Regions from separate parts of the Pseudomonas rosaeacicularis genome, predicted to be linked through region 2. Evidence: predicted binding sites of a transcription regulator. Region 2 holds the regulator's gene; each other region holds the start of a gene.
What was found. Region 2 encodes FliA, which starts transcription of late flagellar genes. Its sites were predicted from a motif close to CTAAAGTTTNNNNNNNNNNNGCCGNTAA; they were not measured.
Positions count from the first base shown of each region.

Region 1 (2,267 bases), on a different contig from region 2:
GCCCATCTTGTTGAAGCTGCCAGCCAACTGACCGATTTCATCGTGGCTGGTCACGTTCGAGCGCACGCTCAGATCACCTGCGCCCAGAGCCTCGGCCTGATTGACCAGATCGGACAACGGCTTGAGCTTGCTGCGCAGCAACCAGATCGCCGCACCGACCGCGATCAGCATCGACAGCAGGCTGCCGATGGCGAGTTGAGTGCCGACACTCCAAGTGACTGCGCTGATTTCCTCTTCCGGCATGTTGGCCAGCACGGCCCACGGGCCACCGGAAAACGGTGCGGCTACGGTGTAGATCTCGTTACTACCGTCCTGCCAGATCTGGCCTTTGCCCGGCTGTTTGACGAAGCTCGCCAAGGTTTTGCTTGCCTGATCCAGGTCGGCCACACCCGCGGGAGGTACCAACCAACGGTCTTGCTCGTCAAGCAGCGCCAAGGACCCGGTCGAACCGATTCGGAAGTTTTTCAGGTTTTCGAACTGCGCTTTCTGCGCATCGGTGTAATCGAATCCTACGAACAGTACGGCGATAACCTTGCCCGCCGCATCACGTACAGGGGTGTATTGAGTCATGTATGAGCGATCAAACAACAGCGCGCGGCCGACATATTCCTGCCCCGCCAACAGGCGCTCGTAAGCAGGGTGTTTGTGATCAAGCAGCGTGCCGATTGCCCGCGAGCCGTCCTGCTTGGTCAGCGACGTGCTGATGCGCACGAAATCTTCGCCGCTGCGCACAAAAACAGTGGCCACGCCGGCAGTCATTTTGCGGAAGTCATCGACCTGGTCGAAATTGTTGTTAAGCGGGTTGCCATCCAGAATCAACGCAGGCGTTTGCACTGCTGCAACGCTGATCTGCTGATCAGTCTGCAGCGTGAGCCCGCTGCTGAAGCGTTTTTCAAACAGACCGCTCAGGCGCTGGGTGCTGTCACGCAACGTGCTGTGGAACGTATTAAGTTGATCAGCCAGCAATCTCGCCTCGCTGCCCATATGTTCTTCACGAATCGCAAGGTTAGCGGTGTCCAGTGAGCGCAAAGCAAACAGCGTACTGCCACTGATCACTATCGCGAGAATCACTGCCAGAGCAATTCCCAGCTGGGATGCAATTCGGGCACGAGGTTGAGACATGGAGACTCCCTGACCGAACGACCGGATCATCCTGATCCCGACTGCACGTTCGGACTAATTTAATGAAGGTTTTTTCGTGAGCCGCTTTGAACAAAAGGCTCTTGTATTACGGATTCGGCTGACAGCAAAAATACTTGAGTCCCACGCCCGGATAACGAACTCCGGCACGGCGATCAAGGTTACGGGTTATTTCAGAATAGTGACCTCCGGCATCTCCATGGCCTGCACCTCCGCTTGCAGGAAGTCACTGAGCCGGCGCAGACGATCACCGCCCGCCCGCGTCTTCGGCCAGACCAGATAGTAATTCTCGCCACTGACCACCGCCGTTCGCCAAGGCAGGCTCAAACGTCCCTGCGCAACGTCTTCAGCGACCATCAGCAAATCGCCCATGGAGACGCCATACCCGCGCGCGGCGGCAATCATGCCGAGCTCCAGGGTATCGAACACCTGGCCGCCCTTGAGCGAAACCTGATCGGACAAACCCATCCGCTCAAGCCAACTGCGCCAGTCACGACGGTCCGGCGTGGGGTGCAGCAGCTCGGCGCTGGCCAACCGCTCGACATCCCATGGTCGGTCCTCTAGCAACGTCGGCGCCCCAACCGGAATCAGCAGTTCGGGAAATAGGTAGGTCGCTTCCCATTCGGGCGGGAAATGGCCTCGGCTGAGCAGTACCGCGCAATCAAAAGGCTCCTGGGTGAAATCTACGTTGTCGATGTCCATCCAGGCGCTGGTCAGTTGCACTTCGTTGCCCACCTGCAGATGACGAAAACGGCTCAGGCGCGCCAGCAGCCAGCGCATGGTCAGCGTCGACGGCGCCTTCATGCGCAGGATGCCCTCTTCGGCGAAGAGCGTGCTGCACGCCCGCTCCAGCGCAGAAAACCCCTCACGTATGCCCGGCAGCAAGGTGCGCGCCGCTTCGGTCAATTGCAGATTGCGACCGTTGCGCTGAAACAAGCGGCAGGCAAAGTGATCCTCAAGGGTGCGGATGTGCCGACTCACAGCGCTTTGGGTGATCGACAGTTCTTCGGCGGCGCGCGTGAATGAAGCATGCCGGGCCGCGGCTTCAAATGCTCGGAGCGCATACAACGGCGCAAGACTTCGGGACATCAGGGCTTCCTCATTCCATCGCTACAGCACTGGGCGCC
Region 1 is NZ_JBSKHT010000001.1:122,104-124,370, reverse strand. It holds gene ACWKWM_RS00575 (methyl-accepting chemotaxis protein) at 1-1,122, opposite strand, end outside; gene ACWKWM_RS00570 (LysR substrate-binding domain-containing protein) at 1,309-2,229, opposite strand.
Region 1: a site for FliA is predicted at 1,234-1,261, ahead of ACWKWM_RS00575 (methyl-accepting chemotaxis protein). Genes of this name have one in related genera too.

Region 2 (2,267 bases):
TTCGGCTTGCGGCATGGTCGGGTCGATCTGGAAGTTGACGATGGCGCTGTGCAGCTCACGCGTCAGCTTGCCGACTTCCTGATACAGGCCGCGATCGCGGGTCTGGTTCAGCTCATGGATCAGTTGCACGGCTTCGCCGAACTTGCCTTTTTCAAGGCTTGCGACCAGCTCTTGTGCGTGTTTCTTCAGGGTCGACTCAAAGTCACCCATTGTCGAATCTTTGGAATCCATAGCGCCCTCGCAGCGAACATCAGCTATTGACGCGCTCGAATATCTTCTCGATTTTTTCTTTCAGCACTTGCGCTGTGAAAGGCTTGACCACGTAACCGTTTACCCCGGCCTGGGCGGCTTCAATGATCTGCTCACGCTTGGCTTCAGCGGTGACCATCAATACCGGCAAGCTGCGCAGGCGCTCATCGGCACGGACTTGACGCAGCAGGTCGATGCCGGACATGCCAGGCATGTTCCAGTCCGTTACCAGAAAGTCAAAAGAGCCGCTTTGCAGCATCGGCAATGCGGTCGTGCCGTCATCTGCTTCCGCCGTGTTGGTGAACCCAAGGTCACGCAACAGGTTTTTTATGATCCGCCGCATCGTTGAGAAGTCATCAACGATGAGGATTTTCATGTTCTTGTCCAATTCGACCTCCAAGCAGTCTTTAACGCGCCCAGCACCTGGACGCGCGTTCAATCAAAACCGGTACAGCTCGCTGACCGGGCTGCACGAAACGACGACGGGCTTGGCAAATCAACAGGCATGAACCACGGCGCGACGCACGCGATGTGCGTCTGCGCTGACCGGCTCAAGCCTTGTCTCTCTTGTTTCCCACGAACGCTCTGCACAGCCGGCTTTACAGGTAACACGGCCCCAATGGGTCCGCCGCGTTGCCTGTCAACGCGCTCGCCATTCTCCCAAACGCCCTCGCAAACGAGCTGCGCACTGGCTGTGTAACTGACTGACCCGCGATTCGCTGACACCCAGGACCTCACCGATTTCCTTGAGGTTAAGCTCTTCGTCGTAGTACAGCGCCAACACCAGGCGCTCACGCTCTGGCAAATTGGCAATGGCCTCAGCCAACGCGCTCTGGAAACGTTCATCTTCCAGGTCACGCGACGGCTCGAGCGACTGGCTTGCGCCGTCCTCATGCAGCCCTTCATGTTCGCCGTCCTGCAGCAGGTCGTCGAAACTGAACAGTCGGCTGCCCAAGGTATCGTTCAAAATCCCGTAGTAATCATCGAGACTCAATTGGAGTTCGGCCGCAACCTCGTGATCTTTAGCGTCGCGGCCGGTTTTTGCTTCAATTGATCGAATCGCGTCACTGACCATGCGCGTGTTGCGATGCACCGAACGCGGTGCCCAATCACCCTTGCGCACCTCGTCGAGCATGGCGCCGCGGATGCGAATCCCGGCGTAGGTCTCGAAGCTGGCGCCTTTGGTGGAGTCGTACTTGGTCGAGACTTCGAGCAAGCCGATCATGCCGGCCTGGATCAAGTCTTCGACCTGCACGCTGGCCGGCAGACGCGCCAGCAAGTGGTAGGCAATTCGCTTGACCAGAGGCGCATAGCGCTCGATCAGCTCGTATTGGGAATCACGGGATGATTTGCTGTACATGCGATACCCACTTGCTGTCATGACACGGGCCCTGCGCTGGTGTGATGCACCAGACGTTCGACGAAAAATTCCAGATGGCCGCGCGGGTTCGCCGGTAACGGCCAGGTGTCAACTTTCTGCGCGATGGCCTTGAACGCCAGCGAGCATTTGGAGCGTGGAAACGCCTCGTACACCGCGCGCTGCTTCTGCACGGCCTTGCGTACGCATTCGTCATACGGCACGGCGCCGACGTACTGCAGGGCAACGTCCAGGAAACGGTCGGTGACCTTGGTCAGCTTGGCGAACAAGTTGCGCCCTTCCTGCGGGCTCTGCGCCATGTTGGCCAGGACCCGGAAACGGTTCATGCCGTAATCACGATTGAGCAGCTTGATCAGGGCGTAGGCGTCGGTGATGGAGGTCGGCTCGTCGCAGACCACCAGCAACACTTCCTGGGCGGCGCGCACGAAGCTCACCACCGACTCACCGATCCCGGCGGCGGTGTCGATCACCAGCACGTCGAGGTTGTCGCCGATGTCGCTGAAAGCCTGAATCAGACCCGCATGCTGCGCGGGCGTCAGATGGACCATGCTCTGGGTGCCCGATGCCGCCGGCACGATGCGGATACCGCCCGGGCCTTGCAGCAGGACGTCACGCAGCTCGCATCGACCTTCGATGACGT
Region 2 is NZ_JBSKHT010000026.1:69,024-71,290, forward strand. It holds gene ACWKWM_RS26985 (protein phosphatase CheZ) at 1-231, opposite strand, end outside; gene ACWKWM_RS26990 (chemotaxis response regulator CheY) at 251-625, opposite strand; gene fliA (RNA polymerase sigma factor FliA) at 890-1,630, opposite strand; gene fleN (flagellar synthesis regulator FleN) at 1,627-2,267, opposite strand, start outside.

Region 3 (2,267 bases), on a different contig from region 2:
AGCGACCTGTTCGGTTTCGACGCGTTGACGTTCCAGTCCGCTTGAGCTGGCCTGGGCGAGGCTGTCGGATTGTCTGGCCTGATCAGTCAAGTGTTCGGCAGTGTCCTGCAAGCGGGTCAGGCAGGTTTTCAGCCGTGCTTCCTGGCTCAGGATCGACATTTCAAGCCGCGCTTGCGGGCCACGGCTGTCGGTATACATCTGAGCGATCAAAGGATCAGAAGTGGTTTGCTCGGCCAGACGCAACAGTCGCTTGATGCCGCGCTGCTGCCAACTCAGGCCCAGCAGTCCCAACGGCACGGACAGCGCAGCCGCGAGGATGAACCCCCAGTGGGAATTGAGCCATACGCCAATCAGAAAACTCAGTTGGCTGACCAGAATGAACGGCAGCCAATCCTGTAAGACCGGCAACCATTTATCGCGGCTTGGCACTGCCGCCTTGCCGCTGTTGATGCGTTTATAAAGCGCCTCGGCGCGTCGGATCTGCTCGGGGGTAGGCTTGACCCGCACTGATTCAAAGCCCACTACCTGCTTGTTTTCAAAGACCGGCGTGACATAGGCATTCACCCAATAATGGTCGCCGTTCTTGCAGCGGTTCTTGATGATCCCCATCCAGGGTTGACCCTGCTTGAGCGTGGTCCACATATGCTCGAAAACCGCTGACGGTACGTCCGGATGGCGCACGGTATTGTGTGGCGCCTTGAGCAGTTCCTCGTAGGAAAAACCGCTGATATCGACGAACGCGTCGTTGCAGTAGGTGATAACACCGCGCGCATCGGTGGTTGAAATCAACCGTTGATGTGCGGGAAACGTGCGGTCGCGTTGGGTGATGGGCTGGTTGTTGCGCATGAGCTATCTATCCAGGAAGGCTTTGACTGGATATCGGCCGGCCTTCTGAAAAATTGAGCGTTGTGTGAACTGCATCACAAACCGTATGGCTCTGGACTAGGGCTTAGCGATTGAACATGGGGTACGTGAACAAAGAAAAGTGCACAAGATTCAGGCCGAAGTGTGTCAAAACCGCCGCCGTCAAACCGCCAAGACGGTACGCGATGCCGTAGCCGATGCCAGCGACGCCGGCCAACAGGACCCACTGCCATCCCGCGCCTGCATGCGCCAGGCCAAACACCATGGATGCCAGAGCGATTGCCAGCACATCGTGATACGGCAAGCGTTTAAACAGTCGGGTCAAACCACCCTGTATGTACCCGCGAAACAGCAGCTCTTCGGTCAATGTCACCAGTAACAGGTTATTGAATATCCAGATGCCACTTTGCTCTGGCCATTTGGGTGCCCAGGCCAGAACACCCAAGCTGATGGCCGTAGCCATGCAGACGCAGGTCGTGACGACTAAGGTTGAAGCCGTGACCGCTGCCGAACGGAGGACGCTCGCTCGATAGATCACCCACGGGCAGGCCAGCACGACCCAGAAACCGATCAGGGATTTGTCCAGATTGAGATACATCGAAAACGGCGCGGCATCAGGGCTGAAACGAACGGCAGCAACGGCGCGGGGGTTTAAAAAACCCGGTAACCAATGGCTGGCCAGTCCGATAGCGAGCCCAATGAACAGCAGATGCCCGAAGGCATTGACGGCCCAATGGCGAAAGTGGCTGACGCAGATACCGGCCATGATCAGCAGGCCGACTGTTATGGCAGCGGGCAGGCTGAGCTGACCGTAGGTGAATGCGACAGCGTAGCCGAGCGTAAGCAGGGCCAGCGTCGTCCAGCGCAACGCCGACATGGCAGCGTCCTTCAACAGCGAAATAGGGCGAGGATTCTAGCGTTTAAAAGATTCACACGCCTGTCAGACCTGGATGAAAGTCGTTGATAGAGCGGGGTGGATATTTCGAGGGCTTGTGTAGGGCGTATCCGAATGTGACCTGCATTGCCTGCAGGAAAACGCTTGCTCGCGGACAGGGTGTCAGCAACGAGTCGTTACTGGGGGACCGCAATCGCGAGCAAGCGCACTCTCATCAAACAAGCAAATGTCGCTGATTTCAAAAGCGTCGCAGCCTTGCTTCTGCCCGAAGGGCGTAGGAGTCCGGCTTGCCGACGATGGGGCGCGAAGCGGCCCTAAATCCGGCCATCTGCGCTAAACGTTACCCACCGCATGCACAGCTTTGCTGCCGGTTCCCGGCAGATCGCCGACAAGTCAGGCTCCTACGGCCTCCGGCCCGAAACAACAACGCCGTATACCTCCCAGTTTGCCGCAGCGCGACTCTGGACGACGAGCCCACTCCTACAAAATTGCGCCAAATCAGCTCTCT
Region 3 is NZ_JBSKHT010000011.1:109,305-111,571, forward strand. It holds gene ACWKWM_RS15705 (methyl-accepting chemotaxis protein) at 1-846, opposite strand, end outside; gene ACWKWM_RS15710 (lysostaphin resistance A-like protein) at 950-1,741, opposite strand; gene acnA (aconitate hydratase AcnA) at 2,267-2,267, opposite strand, start outside.
Region 3: a site for FliA is predicted at 877-904, ahead of ACWKWM_RS15705 (methyl-accepting chemotaxis protein). Genes of this name have one in related genera too.